Regions from separate parts of the Paenibacillus sp. FSL R5-0766 genome, predicted to be linked through region 1. Evidence: predicted binding sites of a transcription regulator. Region 1 holds the regulator's gene; each other region holds the start of a gene.
The links. The regulator LexA, encoded in region 1, represses DNA repair genes until DNA is damaged. The targets are predictions, from matches to a motif close to CGAACATATGTTCG.

Region 1 (6,569 bases):
TTTCATTTAATCAGACTTTTCTTAACAATGTCGAATATCATCTGATGGTAGACTTTGTTATAAAATGCCCATTTCGGATTTCATAGCTATCCATATCCCAGTTTGATGAACGATGACTTATTTATATAGGTTTGAGCTGGAAAATGCTCTTTCAGGCTGGGCTTCACAATCCGATCTTCATTACATTTTACTGTCAATCTGAAATTTGAAAGAATCGTAACCCGTAAGATCATCCATTGAGTAAAACTCAACCGTTTTGCTTTCACCTTTTCCCAGGAAGTCAACCGTACCGTCTGCTGTACCGATTTGTTTTCCGTCTTTGTCGTTAATGGTCGCTTTTAGCAAAGCAACTTCGAATTCTTTATCAGTGTTTTCAATAGAGGCTGTTAAAGACCACATCCCATTATCATCTTTCACGGACACTTCTGATATTTTTAAACCATCAAGTTCATATTCGATTGCTTCACCTGTTTCTGCTACTTCCTCTTGCTTAGTTTCTTCTTTTGCCTGCTCAGTGTCTTCTAATACAGGCGTTTCTACTAGATCTGTTTCAGTTGATTTCACTGGCGCTGTATTGGCTGTTTTTTCTGTCTCACTTCCACATGCTGTTATTGCTATAGTCAGCATTAAAGCTGACAATAAAAGTGATGCTTTTTTCAAGATGATTCCTCCAATATATGTATTCTGCATATAGTCTATCAGACCAAGGTATATTTTTCTATGTAAATGAGTGGATAAGGAAAAGCTAATACATGTGGAGTCGCAACTAGAAGGGGATAGCCTCTCATAAACCTTAATAAAGGTCATTGTATCAGTCAGTCTGTCCTAGATGGTCGCGAACTTCTAACTTCTTGCGGCACCTTGTCTTTAGGCATCTCAGTTGTTCTTATCAGGCAACGGCTGAACATTCAGTCATTTCTCCTTAGGCATTCATCCTTTTACTCAGATATTAGAATACCTGCTACGATAATAGATGTTTTCCATGAGACTGTTGAGTTTAAAGCCAGAACTCACCTACTATCGCAGTAAGCTGATACTGTCTATAGAATGAAAGACTTACATAGCACCCTCATAAGGCAACTTGATAGCCACGAATAGAAAGGAATACTAGCTTTCACTCTTTCAAAATTCCAACCATCGTTCAAATACATACAAATGGATGTTTCATTTGTATGTTGAAAGTTTCATATAGAAGAGGTATACTTTAATTGAATTTTGAACAATTAAATTTTTAATAATTAATTGGAGATGTTAATATGGATCAGGCAAAACAACTTGTGACAGAACAACGTACATTTTTTTATACAGGACAAACTAAAAAAATCGAGTATCGGATTAATGCGCTTCAACAGCTTAGAAAGGGAATTGAAAAGTTTCAGCAACGGATTCAAGACGCACTTCGGGCGGATCTGAACAAATCTGAGGCGGAAGCTTACGGTTCCGAGATTCGCGTTGTTCTGGGTGAACTGGATTTTGCATTAGAACACCTGCAGGAATGGGCTGCACCAAAACAAGTCCCAACCAATTCGGCTATGCCGGATGGGGTGAGTACCATTTACCCTGAACCATACGGAGTGGCTCTTATTATTGCACCTTGGAACTATCCTTTCCAACTGGCCTTTGGTCCACTGATTGGAGCAATTGCAGCCGGTAACTGTGCAGTTATCAAGCCTTCTGAATTAACACCAGCCGTATCTCGTCTGACGTATGATCTGATTCAGGAGATCTTCCCTCAGGAGTATATTGCGGTTATGGAAGGCGAAGTTGAGGCTAGCACAGCATTGTTGAAAGAGAAGTTTGATTATATTTTCTTCACAGGCAGCACAGGTGTTGGTCGCATTGTTATGAAGGCAGCTGCGGAGCACTTGACTCCTGTAACTCTTGAGTTGGGTGGTAAGAGTCCTGCTATTGTCCATAGTGATGCAGATCTGAAGCTGGTGGCCCAACGTATTGTTCGTGGTAAATTCCTGAATGCGGGGCAAACATGCGTTGCTCCGGATTATTTGCTTGTACATGAACAAGTTCATGACGAATTGATCAATCTGATTGGCGCAGAGATCAAAGATAAATTTGGGGATGATGTGTTACAGAACGCTGATTTTCCGCATATTGTTAACGCGCGTAACTTTGATCGGTTGTCGAAGTTCCTTACAGATGGGAAAACGCTGATAGGTGGACGGTCTGTGTGTGAGCAGTTGCTGATTGAGCCAACTGTACTTGGGGATGTGAACTGGGAATCGGCTGTCATGCAAGAAGAAATCTTCGGTCCGATTCTTCCTGTATTTACGTACAGTGACCTGAATCCTATGCTGGATGAGATTGTTCGCCGGCCAAAACCATTGGCGCTATATCTCTTCACACAGGATGAGCAACTGCAGGATCAGGTTCTGAATCAAGTATCCTTCGGTGGGGGATGTATTAATGACACACTTTCTCATATGACTTCACACTATCTCCCGTTTGGTGGTGTAGGAGAGAGCGGTATGGGCTCATATCACGGACAACAGAGCTTTGATGTGTTCTCGCATCACAAGAGTGTTCTGAAACGCAGTGAATAATTGGCCGCAAAAAAACATGAAAAAAAGAGGTTGTCCTGTTGATCAGGACAACCTCTTTCGTATTTCATTACATCTAGTTTGTTACTCAAGTTAAATATTAATGAATATCTCGGAAAAGGCCAATGACTTTACCCAGAATACTAACATGTTTCAAACGTAAAGGTTCGAAGGTCGCATTCTCCGGTTGAAGGCGAATATGATCTTTCTCTTTATAGAACGTTTTCACTGTAGCTTCATCGTCTTCAGTCATTGCAACGACGATATCACCGTTATCAGCAGTTTGCTGTTGACGGACAATAACGTAATCTCCATTAACGATTCCAGCTTCCACCATACTATCTCCGACTACTGAAAGCATAAACACTTTTTGTTCGCCTACATAATGTGTAGGAAGAGGGAAGTAGTCTTCAATGTTCTCGGTTGCAGTGATTGGAACCCCGGCTGTAACTTTACCAACGACAGGAATACGTGCAACGCTATGAGCAAATTGATGAGAATGCTCAGATTCTTCCTGGCTCAAAAGCTCAATGGCTCTTGGCTTGGTAGGGTCGCGTCGGATCAAACCTTTTTTCTCCAAACGATCCAAATGTCCATGTACTGTTGAGCTGGAAGCTAGTCCAACCGCTTCACCAATTTCCCGTACGGAAGGAGGATACCCCTTCAACCGGACTTCATTTCGTATAAACTCCAGAATAGCCTGCTGCCTGCTGGATATCTTCGACATACCGTATCAACCCCATTTTAGTAACGTTTGGGAAAATTATAACATAGAACCTCCGTTCGTACAAACATAAGTTCTAAATAAAATAGCATTAAATCAGTGTTTTTTAACTTTTAGAACAGCATCTGTCCAAAATCCAGAGCATAATACTGCAAATGTGCAAATGCTTTGCAAAAGAACTTCATATATGATATATCTCCCTTCGAAAAATAAGCGAACAATTGTTCTAAAAATCTATTGAACAAAACAAGTGTTCGTGTTATATTGATTTCAACAGATAGGAACAAACGTTTGGAGGCGGGTATTTAATGAGATATTCTACTTATCAAAGCATTTATGAACCGATGAATTCGGAACTGGTGAAGTCTAACATAGGGAACTACAAGAAGGTTTTAGCGCGTTTCAAGATTTCTTCATGGATGTTAAAGGTAGCCATTACCTCTATGATTATATTTATTGGATGCAGCACCGTTTTAACTGTATTTGCCGGCAATGAGAATGATGTTCTGCCTGGAGGAAAGATAGCTGTTTCACAAGGGGAAACATTATGGAGTATTTCTTTGGAACATAAACCGACGAATATGGATACACGTATTTATATAGAAGCAATTAAGAAAGTGAATCAACTTCATACAACTTCCATCCAAGTGGGACAAGTACTAGCTCTACCGCAATTTGCAGAATAAAATGCACATCAATGAGTGTTAGCGCGTGTCAGCTTGACAAGTAGCCTTTATAATGGCAAAGTTAATATGACTTTGTATTTTTGGAGGGGACAAGCTTGGATATAGATAGTCTGGTAGCACGCATTAACGAATTGGCTCGTAAGCAAAAGTCCACTGGATTGTCGGAGGAAGAACTTGCTGAACGTGCCGAGCTAAGAGAGATTTATTTGAGCAATATTCGCAGTAATTTCAGACAACAACTGGATACCATTGAGATTGTTGATGAGGAGAATGACAAAGGCCACCAAGGCAAACTCAAACACTAACGAAACCTAATGATATCATTATGATATTTAGGTTTCTTCCTGTTATTTTGAGTGTGCAATTTATAGGGGGAAATGTTGGTTTACAGTTATGTAAGCCGATACAAAGACACATAAGGGGGATTCTCATGTCGCGTTCGTTCGAGAGAACGGTTAAGAAAAATTCCAAGCAGTTAAATCAGCAACGCAAAAAAAGTGGTCAACCAATCACAGGTACACCAGGTGAAGAAGTCTTTAAGGGACGCAGCTTGTTGTTCCCAATATTTTTGATCGGTCTCGCCTTTTTGTATCTGTTTATGAGCACATTCCTTGTGCAAGCTCCAATGACAACTTGGGACTGGGTGACCATGCTGCTTTACGTATTTTTGGCAGTCATCTTCATGCTTCGCCGTCCATACATCAAGATTAGCAGTAATCGGATTATAACGACGAAGGGTAATCGTGAACGTTCAATTGGGGTTGACGATATCGTCAAATTCAGAATTGAACCAGGTACAGTTGTTATCGAACATAACAGTCGCGGGAAAAGATGGGTGTTTACCAAGTTATTGAACCGTTACGATACAGATGCGATTGCAGAACGTTTGCTGAAATTTGCAAAAGCACACCAGATCACCGTGGAAACCGTCGAAAAGTAATTATTGCATAAAGGGGTAGATGATCGGAATGGCGTTAAAAGCGATTTTGTTCGACCTGGATGATACTTTATTATGGGATGAGCGTAGTGTTCGAGAAGCTTTTCATGAGACTTGTCTAATCGCAGCGCAAGAGACTGGGGTCAAACCAGAAGAACTTGAAGAAGCTGTTCGTAATGAGGCACGTGGGCTGTATGAATCATATGAAACCTTTCCTTTTACCAAAATGATTGGAATCAATCCGTTTGAAGGCCTTTGGGCTAACTTTACTGGTGGGGATCAACCTGAGTTCCGTCAGTTGGAGCAGCTTGCTCCAGTATACCGTAAAGAATCCTGGCGTCGTGGCTTGTTGAAGTTGGGTATAGATCGGGAAGATCTTGCTGAACAACTTGCTGCGCAGTTTGGAGTAGAACGGAGATCCAGACCTCATGTATACGAAGAAACGATGGATACCTTGCGTCAGTTACAAGGAAAGTACAAACTGTTATTGTTAACAAACGGTTGTCCTGCTTTGCAACAAGAAAAGTTGGATGGTGTACCTGAATTGACTCCTTTCTTTGATGAGATTATTATCTCGGGTAACTTCGGAAAAGGAAAACCAGATCCGTCGATATTTGAACATGCTTTGAGTAAACTGGGTGTTAAACCCGAAGAGAGCATGATGGTTGGAGACAAGTTAACGACTGATATTCGTGGTGCTTTATCATCTGGCATCCAATCCGTATGGATTAACCGTGAGCATAAGACCAACAATGAAACGTATGCGCCAGACCATGAAATAACGCATTTATCGGAATTAAATCAGCTTATAGCTAATTTCTAAGCAGATCAGCTATAACATCTTTCCTCAGCACCCTGAAACATTGGAAGCTTCAATGAACGATAATGTCGTTCTTGAAGTTTCCAATGTTTTTTTATTTGAGCTTGTTGACTAAATTACCTTGTTAAAAGAGATCTCCATTTATTTTGCTAAAAGTTATTGAAATTAGGGGGAAGCTGGATTAAAATATAACTAACATACTAGTATGACTAGTATTTAGATTGTCCTAAAGCAATTTCTTTTTGACTTACATCATTAAATGGAAGCAGGGAGTTATTGCTAATTATTTTCGATTGATTGTAAGCGCTTAATATTTTGAAAAAGCTTGTTTTGATTTGGAGATCACACCACTTAGTAAGTGCTAATGAATGATGTGAAGCACCTTGGATTGTGTGATTCTACATAATACATCAAATTGATATCGCTTACATTCAGCAATTATCTATTTGGTAGTGGGGGTGAAGTTAAAGGAGTTGTTGTCTTCTACAAGAGGAGAAACGATGGAGTTTGTACATGAATTACTCTTACTTATCAAGTCCTGGATCGGAGTGAAAACACATGGAGTCGGAAACCGCTAAAACAACGTTAACCATGACATCTTTACGTAAAGAGAGCAGATTACGAACGGCAGCAACCTTGTTTCGCAAAGACTGGCAGCTGTATTCACTATTAATCCTTCCCATCATTTATCTCCTTATTTTCAAATATGGACCTATGATTGGTAATGTGATTGCGTTCAGACGTTTTGTTCCCGGGGGAAGTATATTTGGAGAAACTTGGGTTGGATTAAGGTACTTCAAAATGTTCATTGAGGACCCTACCTTCTGGAGAGTATTCGGTAATACGC
Region 2 (6,569 bases), 330 kb from region 1:
ATGCAAACATGTAGAGTATAATTACCATGTGTGCACTATTAATGGTCTTTTTTATTTGCTAAATTCTGTTAACGTTTCATTTTAAAAGGAGATTCGTATGAAAATCACGCGAATTATTAATAATAATGTCGTCTGCGCTGTAAATGAAAGACGTCAGGAAATGATGCTTCTAGGAAGTGGCATTGGTTTTCAGAAGAAAAAAGGAGACGATGTGGACACAGAGAAGATTGAGAAAGAATTTTTCCTGAAGTCCAAAAATGTAACTGGCAAATTATATGCCCTGCTCGCGCAGATTCCGATGGAGTACATCCGTGTGTCCGATAGTATTATTCAATATGCCAAGCAGTCCTTGGATAAAGAGCTGAATGAAAATATATATTTGACGCTAACAGACCATATTAACTTCGCCGTATCTCGCTATAAACAGGGAATGAACTTCAACAATGCGTTATTGTCTGAAATTAAAGCATTCTACGCCAATGAGTATCGAGTGGCTTTGAAGGCTTTGGATATGATTAATCAAGAATTCAACATTACGTTGCCTGAAGATGAGGCCGGCTTTATTGCGCTTCATATCGTCAATGCAGAACTCGGATCTGAAATGGAAGATACCATGAAGATCACGCAATTGATTCAAAAGGTCTTAAATATTATTCGTTATCAGTTCAAAATTCACTTTAACGAAAGTTCCCTTCACTACTCCAGACTGATCACGCATCTAAAGTTTTTTGCCTATCGTCTGTTTAACAATACGGTGATGAAAAGTAATGATAACGATTTCCTCCATATTATTAAAGAAAAATATAAGCTAGAGTACCAATGTAGTCTAAGAATTGCGCAGTTGATTCGGGTAGACTATGGGAAAGAATTAACCGAAGACGAATTGGTATATTTAACTGTTCATATCAAAAGGGTGACTGATGAAGAAAGGGATTGACCCATCATCGCTCCATAATGACTATACTAGGATTGTTACTGGTGATGCAGGCAAGACCTAGAGTTCCATCGTGTATAGAGCATATCTATATTCGATAGAACTCTAGGTCTTTTTTTGTGAAAAAATACATTGAAGGGGGAACAAAAAATGAAACATGAACAAACGGCTACCGACATTCTAAAACTTGTTGGTGGTGAAAAAAACATTGAAAGTGTTACACACTGTGCTACCAGGCTGCGCTTTAATTTGAAAGACGAGTCGATTGCAAACAACGAAGCACTGAAAAACGTACAAGGAGTTGTGGGTGTTGCCAGTAGTGGAGGACAGTATCAGGTCATTATCGGTAATGAGGTCAACAACGTCTATAAAGCCCTTGCGCAACTAGGGAACTTTACAAGCAAGAACGATGCTCCAGCTGTGAAAAAAGGAAAAGTCTCTACTGTTCTGGACACGATTGCCGGAATATTTACACCCATCCTACCGGCGATGATCGGTTGCGCCATGATTAAGGCAGTTCTTCTCATTTTGAAAACCTTTGATCTCGTTGACCTTGACGGTCAATTTAATACGATTATGACTTTCGTCGGGGATGCGGCTTATTACTTCTTGCCAATGCTACTCGCCTGGAGTGCTGCTGTTAAACTTAAAGCTAATGTGGGTTTTGCGTTAACCATTGCGGGTATCTTGTTACATCCTAGCTTTTCGGCGTTGATGTCTGCAGGTGAGCCTGTTACGTTCTTCGGTCTACCTGTTACACAAGCAACGTATTCTTCTTCCGTTATTCCAATTATTTTAGCAGTATGGATCCTGTCATATGTGGAACGATTTGCTGAAAAGTATTCTCCTTCCGTGATCAAATCCATTTTGAAACCTTTAGTTGTAATCCTTGTTATGGCGCCTCTAACATTAATTATTCTAGGACCATTGGGTGCAATTGCCGGTAACTATCTTGCTTCTGCTGTATCCTATGTCAATACACACGCAGGATGGTTAGTGTCTGGTATTATTGGCGGTGCGTTCCCTTTCCTGATTCTGACGGGAATGCACTATAGTTTGGGACCCGTTGTCCTCACTGCTTATGCACAGACAAAAACCGATGGCATTGTTGGCCCAGGTATGCTCGTACACAATATTGCTCAAGGTGCAGCTGCGCTCGCGGTCGCATTAAGAACCAAAAATAAGGCATTTAAACAAGTTGCATACTCTACAAGTGTAACTGCGCTATTAGGTATTAGCGAACCTGCATTGTTTGGTGTAAATCTACGGTTGAAAAAACCGCTGATCGCTGTTGTCATTGGTGGTATTGTAGGCGGAATATACGTTGGCTTGTTCGGAGTAGCTCGATCTGCTCTAGGCATTGCCGGCTTGGCTACGTTGCCAGCATTTATCACAGATAATCCATGGAACCTAATCCATGCAGCCATTGGTCTGGTCATTGGCTTTGTTGTTACCTTTTTGATGACGCTTATTTTAGGATTTGAAGATGTGCCTGAGGATGGAGAGGATCAACGAGCAACAGCCAATTCCTCTTCATCAAACCGCGTGCCTGTTGTTAGTGTTTCTGAGCATGTGCTCAAAGCACCAATGACTGGTCGAGTTCTAGAGTTATCAACAATAAAGGACGAAGCCTTTGCAACTGGAGCTATGGGAAAAGGGATCGCCATTGAACCTACAGTTGGAAAGCTTGTTTCACCAGCCGATGGTGTAATATCCGCGGTATTCCCTACCTTCCACGCAATCGGTATTAGCTCGAATAATGGCGCTGAGCTCCTCGTTCATATCGGCATGAACACGGTGAAGCTGAAAGGTGAACATTTCAAGGTGCATGTACAAGAAGGCGATGAAGTAAAAGCTGGGGATTTACTTATCGAATTCGATACAGATGCAATAGCCGCCAAAGGTTATGATCTGACTACACCTATTATTGTTACGAATTCAGATGACTTTACAGATGTAATTGGTATAGACAAACCATCGATTATGATCGGTGAAAAACTAATGAAGATCATATAAGAATACAAGGAGGAATTCCAATGAAGAACACAACCGTATTCCCGGACTCTTTTATGTGGGGCGGCGCAACAGCGGCGAATCAATACGAAGGTGCCTGGAACATTGATGGTAAAAAGGCAAGTACAGCAGATATGATGACGGGTGGAACGCATACTATTCCAAGACGGATCACCAAACACATTGAGGAGGGCGTAAACTATCCTTCCCATGAGGCAGTAGACTTTTACCATCATTACAAAGAAGATATCCGTCTATTTGCAGAGATGGGCTTTCGATGCTTCAGAATGTCCATTGCTTGGTCCAGAATATTCCCCAACGGGGACGATGTAACGCCAAATGAAGCAGGACTTCAATTTTACGACAAGGTATTCAGTGAATTGAAAAAGTATAATATTGAACCCATCGTTACGATCTCACATTACGAAGCTCCGTTTGCGCTAACAGAGAAATTCAATGCCTGGGCTTCCAGAGAGATGATCGACTGCTACGTACGGTATTGTGAGACCATTTTCACCCGTTACAAGGATCTCGTGAAGTACTGGATTACATTTAATGAGATCAATAGTTTAATTGTTCCAGCAGGTGCATATATAGCAGGGGCATTATTAGTTGATGATAGTGGGGTATTTAACAATACGGTTGTGGATAGTACGCAATTAAGATTCCAGGCTTTACATCATCAATTTATAGCAAGTGCAAAAGCGGTCAAGCTTGCTCACGAGATTAGTCCGGCGTTCCAAATCGGTTGTATGATTAATTATAGTCATGGTTACGGAAGTACATGTAAACCGGAAGATATGTTGAAGGCTCTGAGAATGGATCAGATTAACAATATGCTGAGCAGTGACGTGCAAGTTAGAGGGGAATACCCTGACTTTGCCAAGAGATATTTTAATGAGAACAATATTCAGATTGAGATGGCAGAAGAAGACGTAGAAGTGCTAAAACAAGGCTGTGTTGATTTCTATAGCTTCAGCTACTACAAGTCTCATGTAGTGGGTACCCGCCCAGAGGGTGATGAGACCCAGGGGAATGTCTTTGGTGGATTCAAAAATCCTTATTTGAAGGCAAATGATTGGGGTTGGCAAATCGATCCAGTTGGACTTCGTTACGTACTCAATCATGTGTACGATCGGTATAGAATCCCTGTAATGATCGTTGAAAATGGTCTGGGAGCGGTTGATGTCATCGAAGAGGATGGCTCTATCCATGATACGTATAGGATCAATTTCCTGCGAGACCACATTGAACAAATGAGAGAAGCTATCCTCGATGGCGTTAATCTTATCGGCTACACGGCTTGGGGTTGCATCGATATCGTTAGTGCCTCAACTGGCGAAATGGAGAAACGCTACGGATTCATTTATGTAGATAAGGATAACGAGGGTAGAGGTACCCTGAAAAGAAGTAAAAAGGACAGTTTCCACTGGTATAAAAAGGTGATTGAATCCAACGGGGAAAGATTGAATTAGGAAATATAATTTGCAATCGAACGAAAGATGATCCAATCTTTAAATTCTATCAAATAGACCAAGTACTTATCACTTTGTGAGACAAGTACTTGGTTTTTTGTGCATCAATAATAAAACTAAGAATTAATTTTGATGATGCTAAAGTGGCTGACAATATCCAGTCTACAGTTCATTATGGTGTCCAAGGGTTTTCAAAAGCTAAATATAAATATTTACCTCTTGCATAAAGAACGTGTGTTCGGTCTATAATATATACAAACATACGTTCTTAAAAGTACAGGAGTGATTACAGTGTTGACTAAGCAACGAACCATTATGCTCATTGATATGCAGAGCTTTTATGCTTCAGTCGAAAAGGTAAAAATGCCTCAATACAAAATTAGACCTTTAGCTGTCGCGGGAGACCCCGAAAGACGTTCTGGAATTATCCTTGCCGCTTGTCCACTAGCCAAAGCGAAGGGTGTATCTACCGCGGAACCACTCTGGCAGTCTCTTCAGAAGTGCCCTGAACTGATCATTGTGAGACCACACATGCAAGAATACATCGAAGTATCCACTCAAATCATGTCCATTATTGAGGAGTTCACCGATCTGGTCGAACCGTACAGTATAGACGAATTATTCGCTGATTTTACAGGGTCTATGCATCTATTTGGTAATGATCCAGTCGATTTGGCCAAGCAAATTCAAGACAAAATCTATAATGAAACAGGCGTTTACGCAAGAGCTGGCATTGGTGAAAACAAAATCATCAGTAAATTATGCTGCGATATGATCGCTAAAAAAGCAGAGGGGGGTATTTTCCACTTAAAGAAAGAGGAGTTACACCTCCATATTGGAGATAAGCCCATCCGCGATATGTGGGGAATAGGCTCAAGAATGGAAAAACATCTGTGGAAGATGGGCATCCGAACCATTAGAGACCTGGCGAATACGCCTCTTTCCAAATTAAGAAGTAAGTGGGGGGTTAATGGAGAAGTCATCTGGCGAGTCGCAAATGGACTCGATAATTCGCCGGTAACCGTCAATACGCACAGTACACAAAAAGATATCGGAAACGGAATGACCCTGCCTAGAGATTTCACAGAGGCTTGGGAGATCGAAGTGGTTATTCTCGATATCTGCACAGAAGTATGCAGAAGAGCCCGCCAAAAGGGATTGATGAGTAGTGTCGTATCCGTAAGTGTATCTGGAGCGGATTTTGACCACCCCACTGGTTTTCACAGGCAGGTTAAACTGTCTGATCCTACAAACATAACCGTTGATGTATGCAAGATAGCCAAACGCATATTCCATCAACACTGGGATGGGCAACCTGTGCGCCGTGTAGGCGTATCCCTGTCTCAATTATCCAACGCGGATACATATCAATTATCTTTTTTTGATGATCAAGAGCAGAAACGGGCCATTGATCAGGTGATGGACGATATTAAAGATCGATTTGGCGACATTGCCATTCTACGAGCGAGCTCCATTACGGCTGCGGGTCAAGCGATCGATCGAGCATCTAAAATCGGGGGGCATTATAAATGAGCAAAAAACTGGAGGCCAATGGATTATGGGAATCGAGCCGAATGATGCTTCCACAACATAAAGAACGAATTATACAGCATCGTACTCAAATTCATTATCTAACGAAACCGCTGATCCATGAAGATGAGTGGGAGATTATTACTCAAAATATAGATATGTCGCTCAATTATACGTTGCAAGCCACCTTTGAAGTTTTTCATGAGTGGGGCAATCGGTATATACATGGGATCGTCACTTCAGTCAGTACCTTTGGAAAGAAAATCAAAATTGAAATGGAGAATGGATTTGAATGGGTCGATTTTGATCAATTGGTCGCTGTGAAACTTGAGGAAGGAGGCGTGTAAAGTGCGTCAGACTTTCGAGGAACTTTCGCTCGTGAAGAGGGTGGTGGAGCTCCCTTATCTTTTAGGTGCTCTGGAGGTAGATAAGCATAAAATATACGCTTCAAACTTCAAAATGAAATCTGTGTATGTTGACTATCTAGACGGTACCCAAAAGAAAATTGCTTTAGAGATGTACAAATCAAAACAAAGGCTAGAGGAACATCATATTAAAATCATAGATGAAGTGAGATCCGAGCTGAGTTTAACGGTAGATTATTCGGTGAGAGGTTA
Region 3 (6,569 bases), 1.9 Mb from region 1:
GCGGACTTCAAAGGTAAGGCTGACGCATCGTTTAATCGATACGATGATGTTGGCCCGCTGGCTTGAACCAAGCAGGCCGGGGTATGGTCTGGATGAATTGCTGGAATCCAGAGGGATTCCGATCTATGGACGTCACCATGCACTGGAAGATTCAAAAATGACTGCACAGTTATGGTCCTGCTACTTGGAGGATATGACTCGTAAAAATGTGGAGACCTTGGGTGATCTGTATACCCAGCTAAGTCACGCATAACGGAACGGGAAGCAGATTGTATGAAGGCACAACGTGTTGTGCCGAATCCTGCGATTCCTTCGAAGATTCAATCAGATAACCGTTCAGATGCATATGAGATCGCGACCCACTTGTTAGGTCAGGTGAGCCGATGAGGTATATCTGAATCAAACCGGCGAAGGCCGGAAGAGCTTGCATGTCCTCTAGGGAAGGAACAGGCCTTGTCTGCGGATGAGAATGGAAGATGCCAACGAGCTTAGGCTCGGAGAATACGCACCGAATCCATTCGGCATCGTCCAGAGTAAAATGGTGCAGCGGGTCAGGTGCTACGTTACGAATGGGCTGAAACCGACTGATTCGTATACCGCCCGCTGCGGTTTCACCCAGCATAACCCCGCAGGCTTCTTGCGGCAGCGAAAGGAACATGTGCTTTGACATCTCTTGTTCTACGGAAGAAGGGATGTAGAAGGCGTTTTGCTGCCCGTGAAGTGCTGCCATTTGTATTCACCCCTCTCTCTTTGGCTCCTGCTATGGCAGGAGTCCTTTTTCATTTTATTTTCTGTGATGCGGATTGTAAAATTTTAAAGGAAAAGGGTACAATAATAAAGAGAACATTGGGGAATCATGTTCTGGTGAACTGTCATAGAGCGTGATAAACACTTAGCATGTGCAGAAATTACGGTTTCAGTTTCAATATGCTAATTATATAAAAGGGTGGCGGGTTATGAAACGAAACATATACATACTCCTTGGTGTTGTCTTGCTGGTTGGTATTGCACTGGCGCAGAATAAGGGTGACGGCATTGCAGCCGTCTTTAAGCAGGAAGAACCGATGCCTACAGAGACGGGACCACGTGCGGGTCTTCTGGCGCCTGCCTTTTCTCTGACAGCAATGGATGGGAAGACGTACAGTGTGGGCGGTGCCAAAGATAAGGCCACGTTCGTCAGTTTCTGGGCCTCCTGGTGTGAGCCGTGTAAGCAGGAAGCTCCAGAGCTGAATAGAATGGCTGCAAAATACAAGGATAAGCTTGACCTCTACGGTGTTAATGTAACATCATACGATAAACTCAAAGATGCCAAAGCTTTTGTGGATGAGTACCAACTGAATTTCCCTATTCCCTTGGATGAGAAGGGGACTGTGTATGCTCAATACAATGGGGTGGCTTTTCCAACGAATGTTCTGATTGACTCCAGAGGAGTTATACAGGAGATTGTTCTGGGCATATTGCCCGAGAAAGAGTTGGAGCGTAAGATTAAAAAGTTAATTGCGAATTAATTTTCTGCAAAGAAAGAAGCCTTTGTATCCATGAATCATGGGTACAGAGGCTTCCTTTTTATTTTCCGGGAAATATGGGGTATTAGTGGTTGCTTATCCCATGAGCAGGAATAGGGAGTGTGCCCGGCTCATCCTGCAATTTTTCTTGAAGCAAAGCATAGCGGAAACTGTGCACAAGTGCTTCCCAACTTGCTTCAATTACGTTCTCGGATACACCAACAGTGTTCCATGTGTTCTCCGTATTTTTGGATTCGATCAATACACGAACTTTGGCGGCTGTGGCATCTTTCTCATCCAGTACACGCACTTTGTAGTCTGACAGATGCATGTTGGCGAGTGAAGGGAAGTATTGCACCAGCGCTTTCCGAAGGGCGTTATCGAGTGCGTTAACCGGACCATTGCCCTCAGCAGCGGTATAAGCGCTTGTTCCAGCGATATTCACTTTGACAAAAGCTTCAGAAACAACGGATTTGCCTGCCGTTTTCTCCACAAGCATTTTGAATGATTCAAAAGTGAACAATTCTTTCATATCGCCGTTTGCTTCACGAATCAACAATTCAAGCGAAGCATCTGCGCCTTCGAACTGGTAACCCTGATGTTCCAGATCTTTGATCTTCTCAATAATCTGACGTGAATTGGCACTGCTTGGATCGAACTCAAGACCCAATTCCTGTGCTTTGGATACAATGTTACTTTGTCCGGCAAGTTCCGAGACCAGCACACGTTGCTTGTTACCGACCAGTTCGGGCACGATGTGTTCATAGGTACGTGAATCCCGCAGGATGGCAGAGACGTGAATCCCACCTTTGTGAGCAAAAGCAGCATTGCCGACATAAGGTTGATTAATCGGCATATTCACATTGGCAATCTCGCTAACATAACGAGCCACGTTTGTAAGTTGTCTCATGGAATCCTCAGTAACACATTCATAGCCGAGTTTCAGTTGCAGGTTCGGGATAATGGATGCGAGATTGGCGTTACCGCAGCGCTCTCCATAACCGTTCATTGTTCCTTGCACCTGACGGGCTCCGGCTTGTACAGCGCTGAGTGTGTTGGCCACAGCCAGTTCACAATCGTTATGTGTATGGATGCCGAGATGTGCGTGAGGCAGGCTTCTATGCAGTGTGGATACGATCTCGTGTACCTCGTTTGGCATCGTCCCGCCATTGGTATCACACATAACGAGCCAGTCCGCTCCAGCTTCGTGAGCCTTGGTCAAGACCGCTTGAGCATATTCCGGGTTATGTTTGAATCCGTCAAAGAAATGTTCTGCATCAAAGATTACTTCCATACCATTCTGTTTCAGATAGGCGATGGAATCATAGATCATGGACAAGTTTTCTTCCAATGTAGTCTGCAAAGCGGTATGCACATGGAAGTCCCATGATTTACCTACCAAGGTAGCAGCCTGTGCACCAGATTCGATCATGCGCTTCAGGTTGGCGTCTTCACTTGCAATACTGCCTTTACGGCGGGTACTGCCAAAAGCAACAACCTTTGCGTTCAGGTTTAATTCCTTGACTCTTTTGAAAAACTCAATGTCCTTGGTATTGCTGCCGGGAATTCCGCCTTCAATATAATGGACACCCAGGTCATCAAGCTTCTTGGCAATTTTGAGTTTGTCGTCTGCCGATAAGCTGACACCCTCTCCTTGTGTGCCGTCACGTAAAGTCGTATCGAAGATGGAAATGGCCTTTGACATGAAGATCCTCCTTTGAGATAAAGCGCTCTTTTAAAAGTTTGGATTGTAAGTTAGGAAAAGCTGTTAAGTACGTTAGTGGACGAATCCTTCGATTCGGCAACGCTACACTGTGTTAAACTCGATGCGCTGATTTGTCCTAAAGTCGTCAATTTGTATAATTAATTATTATAGCACCATTATAGCCAAATGCTACATAGAAATCGCAGTTTCATGTAACAATTAACGGATTTTAGAGCAAAAAGAAGGATGTTAATCATAATCCGGATGTATGTTATAATCTATTATTGAGTTTTAATTGGAATATATGGAAGAAAAGGAGGGGTGATTTTGACTTTTTTATGGGAAAATACGGTTATTGCCCTGATCACTTTGATATTTTTTGTGAGTGCAGGATGGTTAATTATTCGGTCTCTGATCAGATCTCGCAGAAAATAAATGTTCGTGACTGAATTAACATAACGGGTTTGATATACTATAGAAGAAAGTAATTTAGTTTTCATTAATTACTGTGCATGAAAGGGCGGGGGTTCATGATGTCTTCAGACGGCAATCCTCCAGCAAATGTGGATCAATATTACCCAGCAGCCGGACGGGTGATTCTGCATGTCGATATGAATGCTTTCTACTGCTCTGTACATGAAGCCGAGGAACCAGATTTATATAGAGGAAAAGCAACGGCCGTTGCAGGCAGCAGTGAACTGCGAAAGGGTGTAATTGTAACCTGCTCATATGCCGCTCGTAATCGAGGCATCTCAACAGGTATGGTTGTGCACCAAGCCATGAAAAAGTGCCCTGATCTCATTGTGATTCGTCCTGATTTTCATTTATATCGTCAATATTCAAGAGCGTTCATGCAGATTGCGTATAGTTATACGCCTCAACTTGAGGCGACATCCATTGATGAATGTTATCTTGATATTACAGGTTCAAGGCAATTCGGGAATCCAATGGAGATTGCGGAGAGCATTCAGCGTAGAATCAAGGATGAATTGGGGCTGCCATGTTCCATTGGCATTGCACCCAACAAATTATTGGCGAAAATGGCTTCGGATCTGAAAAAACCGAATGGTATCTCCATTTTACGCATGAGGGACGTACCCCGGATTCTTTGGCACAGACCATGTAACGAGATGTTTGGCATTGGCAAAAAAACGGCTGAAAAGCTGAAAAAACTGGGCATTGAAACGATTGGTCAATTGGCAAAGTCGGATGAGAACATGTTGACCGAACTATTCGGAGTTAATGGAGCATGGCTCAAAAATTCCGCGAATGGCATTAACCATTCCGCAGTTCACGCGGAACGTGAGGCCAATAAATCCATTGGGCATACAACCACTTTACCGGCGGATGTATCGGATATGAATGAGATTCATCGGGTGTTCCTCAATATAAGTGACCAGGTAGCCAGAAGGTTGCGCAAGCACGAAATGTTCAGTCAGGGTATTCAGATTACAATCCGGACACCGGATATGAAGACAATCACCCGATCACGTCTAATGGAAGTTCCTACGGAGGATGCAACGGTCATTTACCGTGAGGCCTGTAAACTATTTGAGAAGCATTGGGGTAGTGGCAAGCCTGTACGCATGCTGGGTGTGACACTTCAGAACCTGATTCCAAGAGAAGAATCCGCTGTGCAGATGGACTTGTTCGAATATGAGCAGAAGCCCAAGAAGGACAATCTGATTCGGATTATGGATCAGTTACGTAATAAATTTGGTGAGAATGCTGTTGTGACCGCAGGCATGCTTGGAGACGATCCTTCCGTGCTGCTTCGTAATCATAAAGTGCGCGGTACTTCCCTGCAAAAAGATAACTTGCAAAGTCTTGATTAAATAAGGGATAATAGAGACTTGTGGTTGCAAAATGTTTGTAATTATCCTTACTTTGTATTAATATGTTTCTAGATAAAAACACTGTACGTTTTGAATTTTAGGAGGAGAGAATGTAAATGAGTAAATATACTTGGGTTGAAAAAGACACATGCATCGCATGTGGCGCTTGTGGAGCAACAGCTCCAGACATCTACGATTATGATGATGAAGGTTTGGCTGAAGTTATCTTTGACGGCGATGCTAACCATGGTGTCAAAGCTATTCCAGACGACTTGTTTGACGATATGCAGGATGCATGCGATGGCTGCCCTACAGATTCAATCAAAGTAGCGGACGAGCCTTTCAATAAAGAAGGCTAAGTATTTCTCACATGAACATAGAGCACTTTCTTTTGTCTTAACGACAAAGGAGGGTGCTTTTTTTGCATTCATTTAACTGTGATTATCTGACTATGGATCAAGGACGAGCATTGTCGAACCCCCTTTGTTCCACCGGGTACTCAAGTCCTATGGATTCAACGCCTGGTTATGCCGATATATAATGATATACGGAAAAAGGCGAAATAGTGGAGGATCGGATGCAAAATACTCATCTAAGAACATATGTTAAGAAACATCCCGACAATAAAATGGCCTGGTACTTGCTTGGAAAGGAGTATTTGGGCGAAGGACAGGAGGCCAAAGCCAACTATTGCTTTCAGCAAGCGGGCGAGGTTTATGAGGCATTTGAACGCAGTAAAGCTCCTGCGGACATCTGGGTAGACTATCAGGATAAACTGGTGGAAATGTCTGAGCAAAAAGAGAAAAAACAACGTAGACACAAAATGTGGCTTACATTGTTAATGCTGCTTGTGCTGGCAGGTCTGCCACCTGCGGACGCTCCGGGTTTCAGTCGTGAAGCGGCCGACGCACTGTCAGCAGCACTGGAATCCACAGAGGACATCGCAGCGCCTGTAGAAGTGGATCAACAGGCTGGGACTGCATCCATTGCGCCAAGCAATGTGTTCACCGCTGCGGCATTTGGTGGAGGCAACCATGGTGAAATTGCGCTCGCAGCTGCCTGGTCCGGGTCTGGTCCAAAAGTAGAGACCTCTGCTGTACTGGGGATGCAAACCTCGGATGACTGGTCTTTATGGAAACGAAATATGCCTGTGAAATACATAGTACAAACCAATACAAGCGGTAAATTAACTGCACAGAGTTATGATGCCAAGCAATGCAACTGTGAACCTCCTGAAGTTACACCGAAAATCAAAAAGATGGCCTTGGCGTGGACCGCCAAGCAGGAAGCCGCAGCATCCTTATCAAGTGCAATCGTGGCCTATCGCAAAAAAAATGATGTTTGGCCCAAGAGTGTAACGCAATTGGCCCAGCCATTTCCGAACAATATTCTGGGAGAGACTGCGCCAGGGATGACCGAGATGTTTCCGAAGCTGTTAGCTCTGCATCAAGGAAAGGCACAAGAAGGAAAGAGCGATTCAAATGGTAAAGAGAACGGTTCAACATCTTTGAATTCGTCTCAAGG

Region 2: the regulator LexA is predicted to act here: its motif matches at 4,678-4,691, upstream of MKY66_RS16275 (DNA polymerase IV).
Region 3: the regulator LexA is predicted to act here: its motif matches at 3,639-3,652, upstream of MKY66_RS10275 (DNA polymerase IV).

Annotation. Positions count from the first base shown of each region.
Region 1 covers NZ_CP150227.1:4,139,978-4,146,546, reverse strand. Annotated here, with positions in the region: gene MKY66_RS17795 (hypothetical protein) at 181-660, opposite strand; gene MKY66_RS17790 (aldehyde dehydrogenase) at 1,257-2,558, shown strand; gene lexA (transcriptional repressor LexA) at 2,656-3,282, opposite strand; gene MKY66_RS17780 (LysM peptidoglycan-binding domain-containing protein) at 3,588-3,965, shown strand; gene MKY66_RS17775 (DUF896 domain-containing protein) at 4,061-4,270, shown strand; gene MKY66_RS17770 (hypothetical protein) at 4,396-4,905, shown strand; gene MKY66_RS17765 (HAD family hydrolase) at 4,934-5,725, shown strand; gene MKY66_RS17760 (ABC transporter permease subunit) at 6,281-6,569, shown strand, end outside.
Region 2 covers NZ_CP150227.1:3,810,584-3,817,152, forward strand. Annotated here, with positions in the region: gene MKY66_RS16260 (PRD domain-containing protein) at 98-937, shown strand; gene MKY66_RS16265 (beta-glucoside-specific PTS transporter subunit IIABC) at 1,085-2,950, shown strand; gene MKY66_RS16270 (glycoside hydrolase family 1 protein) at 2,971-4,422, shown strand; gene MKY66_RS16275 (DNA polymerase IV) at 4,717-5,955, shown strand; gene MKY66_RS16280 (YolD-like family protein) at 5,952-6,299, shown strand; gene MKY66_RS16285 (hypothetical protein) at 6,301-6,569, shown strand, end outside.
Region 3 covers NZ_CP150227.1:2,252,717-2,259,285, forward strand. Annotated here, with positions in the region: gene MKY66_RS10255 (exonuclease domain-containing protein) at 1-253, shown strand, start outside; gene MKY66_RS10260 (Mov34/MPN/PAD-1 family protein) at 239-730, opposite strand; gene MKY66_RS10265 (TlpA disulfide reductase family protein) at 957-1,508, shown strand; gene cimA (citramalate synthase) at 1,591-3,210, opposite strand; gene MKY66_RS10275 (DNA polymerase IV) at 3,744-5,045, shown strand; gene MKY66_RS10280 (ferredoxin) at 5,162-5,404, shown strand; gene MKY66_RS10285 (L,D-transpeptidase family protein) at 5,623-6,569, shown strand, end outside.